DNA from 2 places in the Bacillus sp. K7 genome. Region 2 is predicted to be linked to the other one. Evidence: riboswitches for the same ligand, from Rfam matches in the RefSeq annotation. Region 2 holds a riboswitch; the other holds the start of a gene.
The links. Region 2 has a riboswitch for cyclic di-AMP ahead of M1D98_RS14815 (potassium channel family protein). Riboswitches for the same ligand answer to the same signal wherever they lie in the genome.

Region 1 (9,014 bases), 1.5 Mb from region 2:
TGCCGAGCTTCGATGTGGAGGGGGCGATAAATTGAACATCGCCGTTTTGCAATGCTTCAATTTCTTCAATGTCTGAATATAGGCTTCCGTTTGGAAACACTTCAATTTTCATTTTCCCGCCTGACTTTTTATTTACCAGCTCGGCGAATTTATTGGCGGCCAGCCCTTTCGGCGTATTTTCGGCAACCACATGGCTGAATGTAAACACAATTTGATCCTGTAAGCCTTCCTGATCGTCATCATAAACGATCTCTTCACCGCCGGAACGATCATGGAATCCGATAAAAAAAGCAGTTGCAATTCCGGCGATCATCAGTGCGAGACATGCAAGCAAACTTTTCATGACAAGCCCTCCCCTATATTTTAAGAATAATGGGGGCCATGCCATTCGTAAAGACCTGAAAGGAGAAGCTGATGAACAAAAAGAAGCTCTCAATCCGTTGGAAAATCACGATTTTATCCTATATCCTCGTCATTTTCTCCTTTTTGATCGGTGGCATTGTGCTCATCGGCAATATCCAGCATACAGAGGAGCGGGAGCTGAAAAAGCGGCTGATGAATACGGCCCGGACGGTGTCGGAGATGACAGAAGTGAAAGAGGCATTGACGCGAAAAAAACAGACAGAAGCTGTTCGCCATGCAGTCGAAGAGATCAGAATGATTAATGAAGCAGACTATATTGTCGTTATGGATATGAATCACAATCGCTACACACATCCTGTCAGCACAAGCATCGGCAAGAAATCAGAGGGTGCAGATGAGGAGGCGGCGTTTGCGGAGCATATTTATTTCTCAGAAGCAAAGGGCGAGATCGGCACGGCAGTCCGCGCATTTTATCCGGTGAAGGATCATGATCTGAACCAGATCGGCGTGGTGCTTGTCGGGAAAACACTGCCGGGGATCACTGACATATTGCTTCAGTTAAAACACGATATCGCATTCATCGTTTTATTGACACTCGGCTTCGGCCTTGCGGGTTCCTTTCTGCTGGCCCGCCATATCAAAAAACAAATGTTTCAGCTTGAGCCACATGAGATTGTCCGAATGTATGAAGAACGGACAGCGACGTTTCATTCCATGAACGAAGGCGTGATTGCCATTGACAACCGGCTCATTATTACGATTTTCAATGAAAAAGCGAAACAGATCTTTGAGGTGCAGGGGGATCTGGTCGGGAAGGTAATCTGGGAGGTTCTCAAGGATTCACGCCTGCCCGAAATCGTGGAGCGGAACAAAGCGGTTTATAATGAAGAAATTCGCGTCAGCGGAAAGGTGATCATGAGCAGCAGAATTCCGATTGTCATGAAGAAAAAAGTCATCGGCGCCGTCGCGATTTTTCAGGACAGAACGGAAGCGGCTAAGATGGCAGAGGAGTTGACTGGCGTCAAAAACTTTGTAGAGGCGCTCCGCGTCCAAAACCATGAGCATATGAATAAGCTGCACACGATTGCCGGCCTCATCCAGCTGGGGAAATCTGAAAAAGCCATGCAGCTTGCATTCCGGGCGTCAACTGAGCAGGAAAATGTGTCTGAATTTCTGCATCGCTCGATTCAAAATGACGCTGCGGCAGGCCTGCTATTAAGTAAAATCAGAAGAGGAAGGGAGCTTGGCATTGCTGTTCATATTGATGAAAACAGCAGCCTTCGGCAATTTCCCGAGCATGTTGATCAGCATGATATCGTCGTGCTTCTCGGCAACCTGATTGAAAACGCCTTTGGTTCATTTGAAACCGTTCAATCTGATGAGAAACGGATTGATGTCAGCATCGAACAAACGGATGATATCTTGGCCATCTTAATAGAAGATAACGGCTGCGGGATAGAACCGGCACATATGCCGCGCCTTTACGACAAAGGATTTACGGTCAATAAAACAGGCGGCACAGGCTATGGCTTGTATCTAGTCAAACAAATAATAGACAAAGGATCGGGCACGGTAGAAGTGGATTCACACGCAGGGCAGGGAACAGCATTTTCTATCGTTTTTCCAATGAAGGGGGAGGAAGCACAGCATGGCTCATAAAGAATGGAAGGTTCTGCTCATTGAAGATGATCCGATGGTTCAAGAGGTAAATAAGGATTTCATCACAACTGTCAAAGGTTTTACGGTCTGCGCAACAGCGGGAAACGGAGAAGAAGGCATCAAGCTGATAAAAGAAAAACAGCCCGACCTCGTCATTCTCGATGTGTACATGCCGAAAAAAGACGGAATCAAAACGCTGCAGGAGATCAGAAAGCAAAAGCTTGAAGTGGATATCATTGTCGTTTCCGCTGCAAAGGACAAAGAAACGATCTCCCTTATGCTGCAAAATGGCGCAACTGACTATATCTTAAAACCATTTAAGCTTGAGCGAATGAGACAGGCGCTTGAAAAGTACAAGCAATATAAACAAAAAATAGATGCGCACGATACGCTGTCTCAGGAACAGCTCGATGCGATCCTGAATATCCCGCAGCAGGCCGTACAGGATCTGCCGAAAGGATTGAATCATTTTACGATGAATGAAGTCACTGCTTTTTTGAAGCGGCAAACCGCATCTCTTTCGGCAGAAGAGGTCGCCAAGGCGCTCGGCATCGCCAGAGTGACAGCCAGACGATACCTTGATTATCTAGAAAAAAACGGAACCATTAAGCTGGACGTTCAATACGGCGGAGTCGGCCGGCCCGTCAACCGCTACGTGTTTAAAGGATAAATCTGAGACCAAAAAGACCAAAATGTCCGTTATGATCATAAACTTCCCCACCTTGTATGAAAACGCTATCATTCTAGTAAGAAAGACATAAAGGTGAATAGGACAGGGGGATGCAGAATATGAAACTGTTTAAAAATTTAACAGTTCAGGTCATAACCGCGGTCATCATCGGGGTCATTGTCGGGCTCGTCTGGCCTGATGTCGGCAAAGAAATGAAACCGCTTGGCGATACATTTATCAATGCTGTTAAAATGGTGATCGCTCCAATCATTTTCTTCACTATCGTTCTTGGGATTGCAAAAATGGGCGATATGAAGAAGGTTGGAAAAGTAGGGGGAAAAGCGTTTATTTATTTCGAGGTTGTCACAACTCTCGCACTCATGATCGGTTTGTTTGTCGTTAATTTTCTGAAGCCGGGAGCGGGTCTTGATTACAGCAAGCTTGAAAAGGGCGATATATCACAATACACGCAGGATGGCGGTCAGGGAATCGACTGGATTGAATTTGTCACTCACATTGTTCCGTCCAACATGGTTGATGCCTTCGCAAAAGGGGACATTTTGCAGGTCTTATTCTTTTCTATTCTTTTCGGAGTTGGTCTTGCGGCTTTAGGTGAAAAAGGGAAAAGCGTCATTGATTTCTTTGATAAGATTTCTCACGTCTTTTTCAAAATCATCGGCTATATCATGCGTGCCGCGCCAATCGGGGCATTCGGGGCGATGGCGTATACGATCGGGCACTTCGGGCTCGATTCCATCAAGCCTCTGGCAAGCTTAATGATGTCTGTTTATATTACGATGTTTCTGTTCGTGTTTGTTGTGTTAAATATCATCTGCAAGCTTTACGGATTCAGCCTATGGAATTACCTGCGCTTCATTAAAGATGAACTTCTGATCGTGCTTGGCACTAGTTCTTCAGAGTCAGTGCTTCCGCGTATGATGGATAAAATGGAGCGTTACGGCTGTTCGAAATCCGTAGTCGGGCTTGTCATTCCGACGGGCTACTCGTTCAACCTTGACGGCACATCCATTTATTTATCAATGGCGACGGTTTTTCTTGCACAAGTATTTGGAGTCGACCTCAGCATCGGCCAGCAAGTTACAATCATCCTCGTTTTGATGCTGACATCGAAGGGAGCGGCCGGTGTGACGGGAAGCGGATTTATCGTTCTTGCCTCAACATTGTCAGCGCTTCAGGTTATTCCGCTGGAGGGCCTTGCGCTTCTGCTCGGGGTTGACCGTTTCATGAGTGAAGGAAGAGCGATTGTGAACCTGATCGGAAACGGAATCGCCACGATCATTGTTGCAAAAAGTGAAAATGAATTCGATGAAGCAAAAAGCATAGAGGCTGTTGAAGGCATGAAAAACATGAAAACAGCAGTCTGAAAAAGAACGGCCCATCAAACGGGCTGTTTTTTTACATTGTTTAAGAATTATTAAGGTAATGACAGAGACCTCAGCATTTTTTTGTTATATAATTTACAGATGGATACTATATTGAATTAAGGACGTTTGTCCTAACAGGGGTGTATAAATGGCCGCTTTAGTTAAATTTTTTCAGCACCCGGGAGTAAGGCGTTTCTCCGTCTTTGTCGTGTTAACTGGTGTGTTATATCTATTTAAGAGCATGATCAACTTAATATTGCTTACCTTCATTTTCACATTTCTAATGGATCGCTTGGAGTTTGTGGTACGGCGGTTCGTAAGCCGGTTCTTCCGGGTAAGCCAGCGGGTTGTCATTACATTTCTTTACGTGTTGCTGGCTGTTCTGCTTACAGTTGGGGGATTTGTTTTTTATCCGATCGTCGCGGCGCAGATTCAGCAGCTGGTTAAGCAGATTAAACATATCGCGTATCACCCGGACACCATCCCTTTCTTTGACGAGATCACAAGTGTTTTCGGAGACATTAATATCAGTTCATATGTCAAAGAAGGTTTCAATGTGGTGTATACGTATCTGGCAGATATCAGCACATTCGGCTTGCAGATCGTAATGGCGCTCGTTCTCAGCATGTTTTTCTTATTCGAGAAAAAACGGCTCTCGGAATTCATGGAGAAATTTAAAACAAGCAAATTGTCAGTCTTTTATGAGGAAATTGCTTTTTTCGGAAGCAAATTTGCAAGAACGTTCGGCAAGGTGCTTGAGGCTCAATTTATCATTGCGCTCGTCAACTGTATTCTGACATTGATCGCGCTTTGGATTATGCATTTCCCGCAGCTGTTTGGGCTTTCTATCATGGTGTTTTTCCTTGGGTTGATTCCTGTAGCAGGCGTCGTCATTTCTTTGATTCCTCTCAGTATTATCGCTTACAGCACAGGTGGCGGAATGTTTGTGATCTACATTGTGCTTGTCATATTCGCCATACATGCGATCGAAACCTATTTCTTAAACCCGAAGCTGATGTCTGCGAAAACAGAGCTGCCGATCTTTTTCACTTTCATCGTCCTCATTTTCTCTGAGCACTTTTTCGGCATTTGGGGTTTAATCATCGGGATTCCGATCTTTGTATTTCTCCTTGATATTCTTGGTGTGACCAATAAGGAAGAAGGACCCAAAAGATTCCAAGAGGAAAGTAACGAAAAATAGTTTACAAAATTGGTTCTTTTCTGTATAAATAAATTATCATACAATAGTAAGCCACACGCTTAATCCTTTAACCAAGGAGTGGGGGACCCGATCTTTTGGGGTTAATTTTTCATTAGAAAAACGGACATCTCTTCGTCCGAACCCGTCAGCTAACCTCATCAGCGTGAAGAGAGAGTCCTGTGGTTTGATGTTACAGCCAAAGCCCACGGGAGTCTCTCGTGGGCTTTTTTCAAAAAGGGAGGAAAGCTAATGAAACTGGCTACAAAGATCATCATTGCATTGGTGCTGGGTGCGGTGACGGGAATTATTCTTAACCTAACATCACCTGAATTATTCGAAAATTTAAATAAGTTTGTATTCGGGCCGCTGGGCACGATCTTTTTAAACCTTATTAAAATGCTTGTCGTTCCGATTGTCTTTTTCTCACTGACACTGGGAGTAGCCGGACTGGGCGAGCCTAAGAAGCTTGGCAGAATCGGTGTAAAGGCGATTTCTTATTTTCTCGTCACGACTGCAGTGGCGATTACCATTGCCATCGTTTTAGCCCTTGTCATCAAACCGGGAGAGTTCGGAACATATGATACATCATCTGCCGAATTCACTGCTGAAAAAGCCCCAAGTATTGCGGACACTCTGTTAAACATCATTCCGACCAATCCTGTTCAAGCGATGACGGAAGGAAATATGCTGCAGATTATTGCGTTTGCCATCTTTGTCGGGCTTGGGATTACTATGCTGGGCAAAAAAGCGGATATGCTTCTCAAAGTTGTTGAGCAAGGAAATGAATTAATGATGTACCTTGTCAATCTGGTCATGAAGTTTGCTCCGTATGGCACATTCGGTTTGATTGCGACAGCCGTGGGAAGCCAAGGATTCAGTGCAATGAAAGCGATGGGCTTGTACATGTTAGTGGTAACCATTGCATTGTTAATACATGCAGTCGTTACGTACGGATCTACGGTAGCGCTTATCGCCAAAAGAAATCCGATTACGTTTTTCAAAGATTTCTCAGAGGTTATGGTCGTCGCGTTCAGTACATCCAGCAGCAGTGCGACTCTGCCGGTTTCCATGGGTGTGGCACAGAGAAAGTTAAAAGTGCCTGAGCCGATCAGCAGCTTCGTCCAGCCGCTGGGCGCTACAATTAATATGGACGGAACAGCGATCATGCAAGGGGTAGCCACCGTCTTCATTGCGCAGGTATTCGGGCATGATCTGACACTCACGCAGCTGGTGATGGTCGTACTGACGGCTGTGTTAGCAAGTATCGGAACTGCGGGTGTGCCGGGAGTCGGCTTGATTATGCTTGCTATGGTGCTTCAATCTGTCGGTTTGCCTGTCGAGGGAATCGGATTGATCCTTGGAATTGACCGCCTGCTTGATATGCTTCGTACAGTGGTAAATACAACAGGAGACGCAGCCTGCGCTGTCATTGTGACAGAAACAGAGAAGAACAAACAGCCAGAGCAAACGTCGACTCTATCGGTCTAACCAAACATTTGGAAGGAACAAATGCTATAATACAAACAGTGCCTCATTTTTGGGCACTGTTTATTTTTTGCCGAAAAAGGAGGAAGGCTTTATGGCTGAGCCGATTTTACATATTAAAGACCTCGATAAAACGATTGGGTCTAAACCAATTTTAAAACAGATCAGCATGGACGTCATGGAGGGGGAAATCATCGGCCTGCTCGGTCCGAATGGTTCCGGGAAAACAACGCTCATCCGCATCATCGTCGGGCTGTTAAAACAAAACAGCGGAAGTGTGACAATCAGCGGATTCCAGCATGACACAGAGTTTGAACAAGCGATGGAAGCAGTGGGGGCGATCGTTGAAAACCCTGAGTTCTATCCATATTTGACAGGCTGGGAAAACCTGAAGCACTTTGCGAATATGCACAAAAAAATAGCGGATGAACGCCTTGATGAAGTGGTGGAACGTGTCGGGCTGACGTCAGCGATACATGATAAGGTCAAGACCTATTCCCTTGGCATGCGCCAGCGCCTCGGCATCGCGCAGGCGATTCTTCACCGGCCGAAGCTTCTTATTTTAGATGAGCCGACAAACGGTCTCGATCCCGCGGGCATGAAGGATTTTCGCGATCATATTAAAGAGCTCGCGGAACAGGAAGGAACAGCAGTCTTATTCGCCACCCATTTATTGCGTGAGGTTGAAGATTTGTGCGACCGGGTCATCATCATTCAAAAAGGTGAGATCAAAGCGGAAGTCAGCTTACATGGAGCAGGCCAACCAACAGAAAAAGCGATCATTGAAGTGCAGCCGGAAGAAAAAGCGTTCAATTGGCTGACAAGCAATCAATATCAAGCTGAGCGGCAAGACGGGGCGATTGTTGTTGAGGTAGCAAAAGAAAACATTCCGGAGCTGAACCGCGCACTTGTCGGACAAGACTTACATATATTTTCTATTATGCCTTACACGCAATCACTAGAGGACGAATTCATGAAAGCGACAACTGCTCATCAAGAGGAGGGAGAAGAGCTTGTCTAAATTAATTTGGAATGAACATATGAAACTTTTTAATCGGAAGGTCACATTGGTATCTCTTATCCTGATGGCGGTCTTTCAATTTTTCATGGCTTTGATCATTAAACGGATTGTGACAAGTGCGGGAACAGATGAAAACTTCATCGGCTATTTTTCGTATACACCGAGCCTGAACATCTTGCTGCAGGCGTTAACGATCGTGATCGCAGCCACAATTGTTTCGATGGAGTTTGATAAAAAGACGATCAAATTCCTGCTTATTCGTCCGGTTAAACGCCAAAAGGTGTTTTGGTCAAAATTAATCACAGTCGTGATGGTCAGCTTTTATTTGTATTTGGCATACTACATTTTGGCGTTATTGTTCGGTCTTATTTTTTTTGGCACATCCGTGACCGCCGAATCAAAGACATTGCTAGTCAACACCTTGGGGCTGATTGGGTCAAACTGGCTTGAAGCCGTCATGATGGGCTTATTCGGGCTGCTTTGTTCTTCGCTGTTCCGCAACAGTGCGGTAGCCGTCGTCGTTTCTTTTGTCGTTTTATATGGAGCGAGTACACTTGTCCAGCTCATGAAGCTGTTTGAAAACAAATGGGGAAGCTTTTTGCTTTTTGCGAACACTGACTTCACCCAATACAGCAACGGACAAACCGCCTTGTTTTCAGGCATGACACCATTGTTTTCAGCGGGGATCATCCTGATACATGCCATATTTTTCATCGCCGTTGGCTGGTGGTGCTTCTGCAAACGTGATGTTCGGGTGTAAAGGCAAGGAATGACATTTTTGTGAAAAAACTCACGTAAATCAATATCAATTGATCGTTTGGTTTATACTAAAGGTACTGACGGAGGTGTCTCGATTGAGGAACTTTATTACCGCTTTACCGATTGTATTGCTGCTTGGATTCTCATTTGTGTCATTCATGTTTCAATTTGAACATCTTGTTTATTTCAGACTCGCGCTTGGATTATTTTCTCTCGCGGGGCTGTACATGATATATAAAATGAAGACGGGCATCCGTTATTTTATCATCTATCTGTATGCAAGCTGGATTGTGCTTGCGGCAGTAACCGCTTTTGAAGAGCCGATTTTCTCGAGCTTTTTCTTTGGCGGCCTGGTGATGACAATGGGTTACCTGACATATATGCTGATCTATCTCGGCATGAAACAAGACCGGGATGCAAATCCTGTCTAATCGCGCTGTTCCCTCGGGGAACGGCGTGTTTTTCTATACC
Region 2 (9,014 bases):
AACAGCAAGTATTTATTGACAGCCTGTCCGGGCATGCACAAATTCTGTATGAGAAATATCATGTTCTCCCCAGCATCACGATCGCTCAGGCCATTCTCGAATCTGACTGGGGGAACAGCGAGCTTGCTGCTCAGGCCAACAACCTTTTTGGCGTAAAAGGAAATTATAAAGGCCATCACGTCACGATGGAAACGGATGAATTTGAAAAAGGAGAAAGGAAAACCATTCGCGCAAAGTTTCGCAAATACAGCACGTTTTTTGAATCTATGGATGACCATGCCCAATTGTTTGTCCGCGGCACATCATGGAATAAAAAGAAATATAAACCGGTACTTGATGCTGGGGATTATAAGGAAGCGGCAACCGCCTTGCAAACAGCAGGATATGCGACTGATCCTGATTACGCTGACAAACTCAGCACTATTGTGGAAAAATATGATTTAGATGCCTACGATGAGGTCAATCCATCCTTGAAATCTGTGGATTTAATCGGCTCCATAAAAGACAGCGCCGTTCAAGACGTATGGTCCAAGCCTTCTACTGATGAGCGGTCCATAAGACTTACCTCTGCCCAATCTTACATCGGAAAGGACATAAAGGTTGTATCTAAAAAGCAGAAAGGCCAGTCCGTATGGTACCAATTTCAAATCGATGATAAACTCATCGGCTGGATTGACGATTCAGCTGTTGAAATAAAGGAAGCAACCTAAGCTGTTTATACTGGTATTTTTATTTCTATGTTCCATTCAGGGGAATTTGAGGTATAATATTCCACGGAAGTTATCACTTATTGACTATGTTTTCAGGAGGGAACAAAGATGCAGAAATATAGACGGAGAAACACGGTTGCTTTTACAGTATTAGCTTATTTCACTTTTTTTGCGGGAGTATTTTTGTTTAGTGTCGGGCTCTATAATGCTGATAATCTGGAACTCAATGAAAAAGGCTATTATATTGCCGTTATGATACTTGTAGCGGTCGGTGCGATTCTTACACAAAAAGTGACCCGTGATAACGCAGAAGATAATGAAATCATCGCGGAGCAGGAAAAAAGACAAACTCAATCTCATATCGAATCATAAAAAATCCGGCGCCTGAACGCCGGATTTTTTGCTATCACCCTGTAAACACCTCGCCGTCAGGGTAACGAATATTTGATTTCTCTGTTTTCGCGAATGAAAATACGAACGTCAGAGGGCCGATTCTTCCGATAAACATGATGAGAATAATGATACATTTTCCCGCTTCTGTAAGTTCGGGAGTCAATCCCATTGATAGACCGACAGTTCCGAAAGCAGAAAAGGTTTCAAACACAATTTGGATAAATGGCGCTTGCTCTGTGATCGTCAGGGCGAAAATCCCTAAAAACACAATGAACAAGCTGGTGACACTCACAGCTAGAGCTTTAATGATAATCGGGTATTTAATGGAGCGGCGGAAAATAACCGTTTCTTTTTTTCCTCGCAAATAAGCGATCACAGACATCAAAATCACGATGAACGTAGTCAGCTTAATGCCGCTCGCCGTTGAAGCGCTGCCTGCTCCGACAAACATCAATAATAACGTAAATACAATCGTTCCTTCTCTCATGCTTCCGATATCAAGAGAATTGAAGCCGGCGGTTCTCGGCGTCACAGCTTGAAAATAGGAAGCCCACAGTTTATCTCCTATATGCAGGTGACCGAGCGTGCCGGGGTTGCTATACTCCAAAATAAAGATCACAAACATAGCAGCCGCATTCAGAATCAAGGTGCCTGTAAGCATGATTTTCGTATGAAGAGAAAAGGCTTTAAATCGCCGATTCTTCATGATGTCAAACAGAACTGTAAATCCGATACCTCCTGTGATAAATAAAAACGTAATCACGATATTAATTGTAGGATCACCAACGAAGCTCATCAAATTATCCGGCCATAATGAAAACCCGGCATTGTTAAAAGCCGAAATTGCGTGAAACAGGCTGGCAAACAAGCCGGATGCCCAGCCGTACTGGGGCACAAGCCGAATGGATAAGATGAGTGCCGCTATTAACTCAATACTGATGGAAAACAGAAACAGGACTTTGACTAGACCTACGACGCCGCCGATTGTCGGCTGGTTTAAGGCTTCACGAACGAGCATTCGTTCTTTTAATCCGATTTTCTTCCCTAATATCATGACAATCAAAACAGCAAAAGTCATAAATCCAAGCCCGCCGATCTGAATCAGAGCCATGATGACAGTTTGCCCGAAAACCGTAAATTCTGTACCGGTATCGACAACTGCAAGCCCTGTTACAGTGGTAGCGGAAGCTGCGGTAAAAAGGGCATCTATGCATGACAATGGCTTCACTGCAGAAATCGGAAGCATTAACAATCCAGCCCCGATGATAATGGTCAGAAGAAACCCAATTGCAAGCACTTGAGGCGGTGTAAAACGAACCCATTTGATCACTTTATCCTTTTGAAGTGTCACCTATGTCTACATCCCTTCGTTTTCAAAACGTCTAATATCTTTTTTGTGCCCCATGATCACCAGGCAATCCTGTTCGTGAATGATATCTTCAGATGCGGGAGATAGACGGATATCTCCATGATGTTTTATGGCCAGAATGGTACAGCCGTACTTGGCTCTTACATTCAGATCGAAAATTGATTTTGAGTCAAGCTTGTTTGTTGCCTGGAGCTCGACAATACTGTACTCATCAGATAAATCAAGGTAATTCAATACATTCTCATCAGAAAGGCTTTGTGCGATCTTGACGCCCATGTCCTTTTCAGGGTGAATAATACGGTCAGCGCCGATTTTTTCAAGCACCTTATGGTGATAATGGTTTTGAGCCTTTACCCAAATATTCGGGATGTCAAATTCCTTTAATAATAAAGTCGTCAGGGTACTTGCTTGAATATTCGCTCCGATCGCAACAATCACATATTCAAAATTGCGTATTCCTAATGATAGCAATTCGTTTTCTTCGGTAGCGTTGGCAATCACCGCATGAGTTGCGTAAGAAGTGTAAGCATTTACCTTTTCTTCGCTGATATCAATTGCAAGGACCTCATGCCCCATTCTGTGCAGCTCTTTGCAAATGCTTCCGCCAAATCGGCCGAGCCCGATCACGGCAAATTGCTTATTTTTTATTTTTCCCAATGTTCATAACTCCCTTAGTAAAAGTAACGTTTTTGAAGCAAAAAAGACCATCTCGAAGAATGGCCGTTAATAGACCTCCTCTCTGGATACGCCTACGAGGTTAGCTGTCGGATTAGGGATTCAGAGTACCCCCTCTTACTAAGTAAGATTCACCCCTAGGCTGTGAATAAAACAGCCAATCGTTGGTTCCCCCGTTCGTGTTTGATTAAGCGGTAAAAGAGACTAATATGAAATTGAACACTCAAGAATTTACTCCTGTTTCTAGAGTTTGTCAATTTAAATTTTTATTAAGAAAAAAGATAATTGGAAATAGAGGGGAAAGGGGAGGGCAAAACGCAAAAAAAGACCGGCGTTAACCGGTCTTCAATGTTTAGTTGCAGCCGCATGGCTGAGTTGGAGGAGTGCTGCGTTTAGCAACGTCAATGCTGGCTTCTGCATAAAATTTATTTCCGATGCTCAATGATTTATTCTCCGCACGGAAAGTATATGTACCAGCGGCAGGAAGAGTTTTGTTATTCAGTTTTAATTTGAATTCGCCAGCTCCTAACAAATCAAGCGCCAGAGGGATTCTTACTGTTTTTCCGTTATTAAGGATCTGTGTTTCACGCAACGCACGCCCGTTCATTGTGTCTTTTGTATTTGCAGTAAAACCGCTTGGCAAAGTAAATTCCATAACGCCAAGGCTGAGAAGCGTATTTGGGCGGTACGTCAATTCAATATCTGAGAAAGACCATTCCGTTTTGCTGGTTCCTGTGATTGTTGCAAACAATGAAGCTGTTGACTGTGTTTTCATAGTAGACTCAGTATGAGCGGAAGTTGATTTAGATTCAGCCGCGAAAGAAGCTGTAGGTGCAGAAACGAGTAAACCGAGACTTAATGCGCTAATGGCCAAAGAAGATAATAATTTGCGTTTCATAATAAAATTCCCCCTAAAAAGTTATGAAATATACAGGCCAGCTCGCTGTTCACCTCCTCTGAACGGCCAAATACAAATTTTACCTACATAAAATTACCATCAAACTTTTTGGAAGTAAATGGGGTGTTTTTCCCGTATTTTTCAAATTTGTAGTAATTACATGTAAATGAACAGAAAAACGCCCGAGCAACCGGGCGTTTTCTTCTTTACTTTTCTTCGATTGGTATAAACTTAAAAATTTCTCCGCTCTGCACCGATTCAGCAAGCCGTTTCAGCCAATCATAGTAGGCTCTGGAGCTTTCCAGCTGCTCGTGTAACTGCAGGGCTTCATTTTTGATGTCCTCATTGAGGCCTTCCTTGTTTAAAACCTCTTGTAAATCAGCCTGAGCTTCTTCAATTGCCGCTACATTTACCTCAACTTCCCGTTCCCATTTAGGCGGGAAGAAATTTGTAAAAAACTTGAAGAAATCTTTTTCAGCCACAAATGTATGCTTGCGGATGCCCCGGTGAAATGTTTTTTTCACCACATTTAAATCCTGAAGCTTTTTGACACCTGTGCTCATGCTTGGTTTGCTCATTTGCAACTCTTCACGCATTTCGTCAAGCGTCATCTCATCACGCATATACATCGTCCCATATAAAATGCCGACACTGCGGGTAATTCCGTAAAGATCCATCGTTTCAGCAATGGAGTCGATAACAAGATCCCGAGCCTGTTCTATAGCTGCAAATTCTGGATTTTCATCCATACTGACCCTCTTTTCCTTTAGAAAGTTAAATTCGTTAAGTTACTTCTTTATGATCTTTATCTTAACGAAACATAAAGAAAAGTCAAAAAGAAAAATCAAAATGAGGCTTTGACAGTTTAAAAACCATATGTTAGATTAATGTTGTTAAAAACGTTAAATTTTTATTTAACAAACTTTATTTTCGTCAAGGAGGCTTATATGAGTCAAACATTATACATTGACGGTGAATGGATCAGTGCTGAAAAAGAGCAGATCCGCAACATTATCAATCCATTTAATCAAGAAGAAATTGCAACCGTAAGCGAGGGAGAGCGAGAGGACGCCATCAAGGCAATCGCAGCCGCGCGAAGAGCTTTTGACAAAGGAGAATGGTCATCTCTATCCGGGCTTGAACGCGGAAAGATTGTTCTGAAAATTGCGGAATTAATCAGGCGTGACCTTGATGAGCTGGCTGAGCTTGAATCCCTTGATACGGGAAAAACACTCGAAGAAAGTAAGGCTGATATGGACGATATCGCCAATGTTTTTCAATATTATGCCGGATTGGCAGACAAAGATGGCGGAGAGATCATTTCATCTCCGATCCCTGATTCAGAAAGCAAAATCATTAGAGAGCCAATCGGGGTTTGCGGCCAGATTACGCCCTGGAATTATCCGCTTCTGCAAGCGAGCTGGAAAATCGCGCCTGCACTGGCTGCGGGCAATACGATCGTCATGAAGCCGAGTGAGATCACGCCGCTAACAACAATCAAAGTGTTCAAGCTAATGGAAGAAGCGGGCGTTCCAAAAGGTGTCGCAAATCTTGTCCTTGGACCTGGAGCCACAGTGGGTGACGAGCTCGCAGCAAATAAAGACGTCGATTTGGTTTCATTTACAGGGGGAATCGAAACAGGCAAAAAAATCATGCGGGCAGCCAGCGGTAACGTCAAAAAAATCGCACTTGAACTGGGTGGGAAAAATCCCAATATCGTTTTCAAAGACGCAGATTTAGAAGTTGCTGTCGATCAGGCATTAAACGCTGTATTTTTCCATGCCGGCCAAGTATGCTCCGCCGGTTCCCGGTTGCTTGTTGAAGATGCCATTCACGATCAATTTTTAGCAGAGCTCGTCAAACGGACAAAACGCATAAAACTCGGAAATGGTTTTGACGCAGACACAGAAAGCGGTCCGCTTATTTCGGCAGAGCATAGGGCGAAGGTAGAAAAATATGTAGAGGTTGGAATAAAAGAAGGCGCGAAGCTCGAGACAGGAGGCAAACGGCCGGAAGACCCTGCGCTTCAAAACGGCTTTTTCTATGAGCCTACTATTTTCTCAAACTGTGAATCTGATATGAGAATTGTTCAGGAAGAGGTTTTCGGTCCTGTATTGACAGTCGAAACCTTCAGCTCGGAAGAAGAGGTCATTGCGCTTGCGAATGATACGATCTATGGTTTGGCCGGAGCGGTATGGTCAAAAGATATTGAAAAGTGCGAACGCGTTGCAGCCCGCTTGAGAATGGGAACCGTTTGGATTAACGATTTCCATCCATACTTTGCGCAGGCGCCATGGGGCGGCTATAAGCAGTCCGGATTCGGACGCGAGCTTGGAAAAATAGGCCTCGAAGAATACACAGAAGTCAAACATGTATATCGCAATACAAAACCGGCAGCGGTTAATTGGTTCAATTCATAAGAGGGAGAGATGAATAATGACATTAAATATGAAAGTAGAAAGCATGCACAAATTCCACACATTTGAAATTCCGACTGTGATTAAGCACGGAATCGGAGCCGTCAAGCAAACGGGTGAAGAAATAGCTGCGCTGGGCGTTTCGAAAGCACTCCTTGTCACAGACCCTGGGATTTATAAAGCCGGCGTCGTTGATCCTGTTATCGAATCACTTAAAGAAGCGGGCATTGAAGTGGTGCTCTTTCATAAAGTAGAGCCAAATCCGCCTGTCCGTCTGGTGAATGAAGGATCTGAGCTTTACAAAAAAGAGAACTGTAATGGATTGGTGGCAGTCGGAGGCGGAAGCTCCATGGATACTGCAAAAGCAATCGGAGTAGAAGCTACTCACGAAGGAAGCGTGCTTGATTATGAAGCGGCAGATGGAAAAAAACCGCTGGAAAACCGTATTCCTCCGCTGACGACAATTCCGACAACAGCTGGCACAGGATCAGAAGTAACCCAATGGGCGGTTATCACAGATGAAGAAAGAGAATTCAAATTTAATACAGGCGGTCCGCTGATCGCAGCGCACCTGACCATCATTGATCCTGAGCTCCATGTTTCAATGCCTCCGCATGTAACAGCCATGACAGGAATTGATGCGCTTGCACATGCCATTGAGTGCTATACAATGAAATTTGCACAGCCAATCACGGATGCAGTTGCTTTAATGGCAATTGAATATGCCGCTCATTACATTAAAAGAGCATTTGCTGACGGAGAGGATTTGGAAGCAAGATACGGAATGGCGCAGGCTGCGATGCTAGCGGGACTTTCTTACGGCAGTGAATCAGCGGGAGCGGCTCATGCGATGAGCCAGACGCTTGGCGGTATTATCCCGGTCGCTCACGGTCAATGTGTCGCCACGATGATGGGACCTGTCATGGAATACAACTGGAAGGGCTACCCTGAGAAATTTGCACGTATTGCGAAAGCGTTCGGTATTGACACTAGCAATATGACAACAGAAGAAGCAGCGAGAGCATCTGTCAACTGGATGTATGATCTGGTCGAAGATTTAGAAGTGCCGACTTTAGAAGAGCAGGGAGTATCACCTGATATGATCGAACGCTTGTCTAAAGAAGCGATGAAAGATCCGCAAACCTTTGGAAACCCTAGAGACTTAAATGAAAAAGCATACAATTGGATCTACAAGCGCTGCTTTAACCTTACGCCTAAAACGGTATAACACGATGTCCCGCTCCTTTACAGAGCGGGATTTTTTTGGATAATGAAACATAAATGGAAATGCTAAGGAAGAAGGTAGGTGCCGAATGATGTGGAAGCGTATGGCTGCAAAAACAGAAGGCTTGTATATTGCAGATACAGAAAGCTTCGTAACCAAGCGGAAGGACAAGTTCGATATTGATTATGGCGGCATCCCCGGTGACTTGCATTTTGGACTGACCAAAAAAGCGGGAGCCAGAGAACCAATGTTTTCAAGGGGAACTGAAATTTTTAATCGCAGACAAATTTCAATTGTTTCGATAGAGGAATGTGACGAGCTGGCTTTAAAAATGGAAGTTCCGAGTATTTTGCCGGAATGGCTCGGAGCGAATATCGCAGTCAGTGGAATCCACGATTTTACCTCATTAAAAGAAGGGAGCCGCCTCATTTTTCCGAGCGGCGCCGCTTTGCTGTGTGAGGGAGAAAATGATCCGTGTATCCAGCCGGGAGAAGTCATTCAGTCTTATTATCCGGACAAGCCGAAGCTGGCGCCTGCTTTCGTCCGCCACGCACTGGGCATAAGAGGGATTGTCTGTATTGTTGAGAGGCCAGGCGCTGTTTATGCTGGAGATGAAATAGAGGTCCATTCCTATCATAGGAAAGCCAAACGAAAAGCAGAAAGGGTCTGAATAATCAGGCCCTTTCCACCTTTTCTTTAATTTCTTTAATCTGGCTAAGATGCCGCTTTTCATGGTGGCCGATAAAATCGATCCACTGGCGGATAGTCAACTCTTGAAACACAGGATGCGGAAGCACTCTCTCAAAATCTTCTTCTTTTAGAGAGGCAATTGCCGCCGTCAGCTGTTCTCTCACCACATCAAGCTCGCGTTTCATTTGGCTGCCTGACATAAATCCATGCTCAGGCTCAAGGTGACTCGGGGCTTTTCGCTTATTGTTTCTGTCTTGTGCAGCTTCAAGCGGTTTCGCTTCAACTTTTTTAACAGGAGCTTCCTTTACACGCTCCTTCAGCATGATTTGTGCGGCCATATCGATTTTTTTCAAATGATCAAGAACTTCCCGTATACTCCATTCTTCAGCAGAAGGCTTTTGATTCAGCTTTTCGTCAGAAAGCCCTTTGACTTCGTTCCACGTTTCTAATCTGGCTTCATTAAAGATACTCATCATATCTCCTCCTAAAGTGACATTACCATATATATAAGCAATTATCATTTATAAAGCACTTCAAAATGGCACACTTTATCTAAAAATTTCGAAACCTTTTTCGTTATGTCTCGTATAAATGGTAACGGCAGCCGTTCATCAATGCATTGATGCAGAAAGGATGA

Region 1: it holds a riboswitch for cyclic di-AMP, as region 2 does, so the genes downstream of both, M1D98_RS02550 (dicarboxylate/amino acid:cation symporter) here and M1D98_RS14815 (potassium channel family protein) in region 2, are expected to answer to the same signal.

Annotation. Positions count from the first base shown of each region.
Region 1 is NZ_CP096406.1:500,204-509,217, forward strand. Features, by position in the region: gene M1D98_RS02525 (TRAP transporter substrate-binding protein) at 1-343, opposite strand, end outside; gene dctS (two-component system sensor histidine kinase DctS) at 415-2,022, shown strand; gene dctR (two-component system response regulator DctR) at 2,012-2,692, shown strand; gene dctP (C4-dicarboxylate transporter DctP) at 2,812-4,077, shown strand; gene M1D98_RS02545 (AI-2E family transporter) at 4,226-5,278, shown strand; cyclic di-AMP (ydaO/yuaA leader) riboswitch at 5,325-5,456, shown strand; gene M1D98_RS02550 (dicarboxylate/amino acid:cation symporter) at 5,528-6,766, shown strand; gene M1D98_RS02555 (ABC transporter ATP-binding protein) at 6,858-7,784, shown strand; gene M1D98_RS02560 (ABC transporter permease) at 7,804-8,544, shown strand; gene M1D98_RS02565 (hypothetical protein) at 8,639-8,974, shown strand.
Region 2 is NZ_CP096406.1:2,880,895-2,889,908, reverse strand. Features, by position in the region: gene M1D98_RS14830 (glucosaminidase domain-containing protein) at 1-710, shown strand, start outside; gene M1D98_RS14825 (YiaA/YiaB family inner membrane protein) at 819-1,082, shown strand; gene M1D98_RS14820 (TrkH family potassium uptake protein) at 1,117-2,454, opposite strand; gene M1D98_RS14815 (potassium channel family protein) at 2,461-3,129, opposite strand; cyclic di-AMP (ydaO/yuaA leader) riboswitch at 3,203-3,351, opposite strand; gene bslA (biofilm surface layer hydrophobin BslA) at 3,500-4,045, opposite strand; gene cudC (choline uptake/conversion transcriptional regulator CudC) at 4,252-4,794, opposite strand; gene betB (betaine-aldehyde dehydrogenase) at 4,993-6,465, shown strand; gene gbsB (choline dehydrogenase) at 6,482-7,690, shown strand; gene M1D98_RS14790 (MOSC domain-containing protein) at 7,779-8,357, shown strand; gene M1D98_RS14785 (DinB family protein) at 8,362-8,850, opposite strand.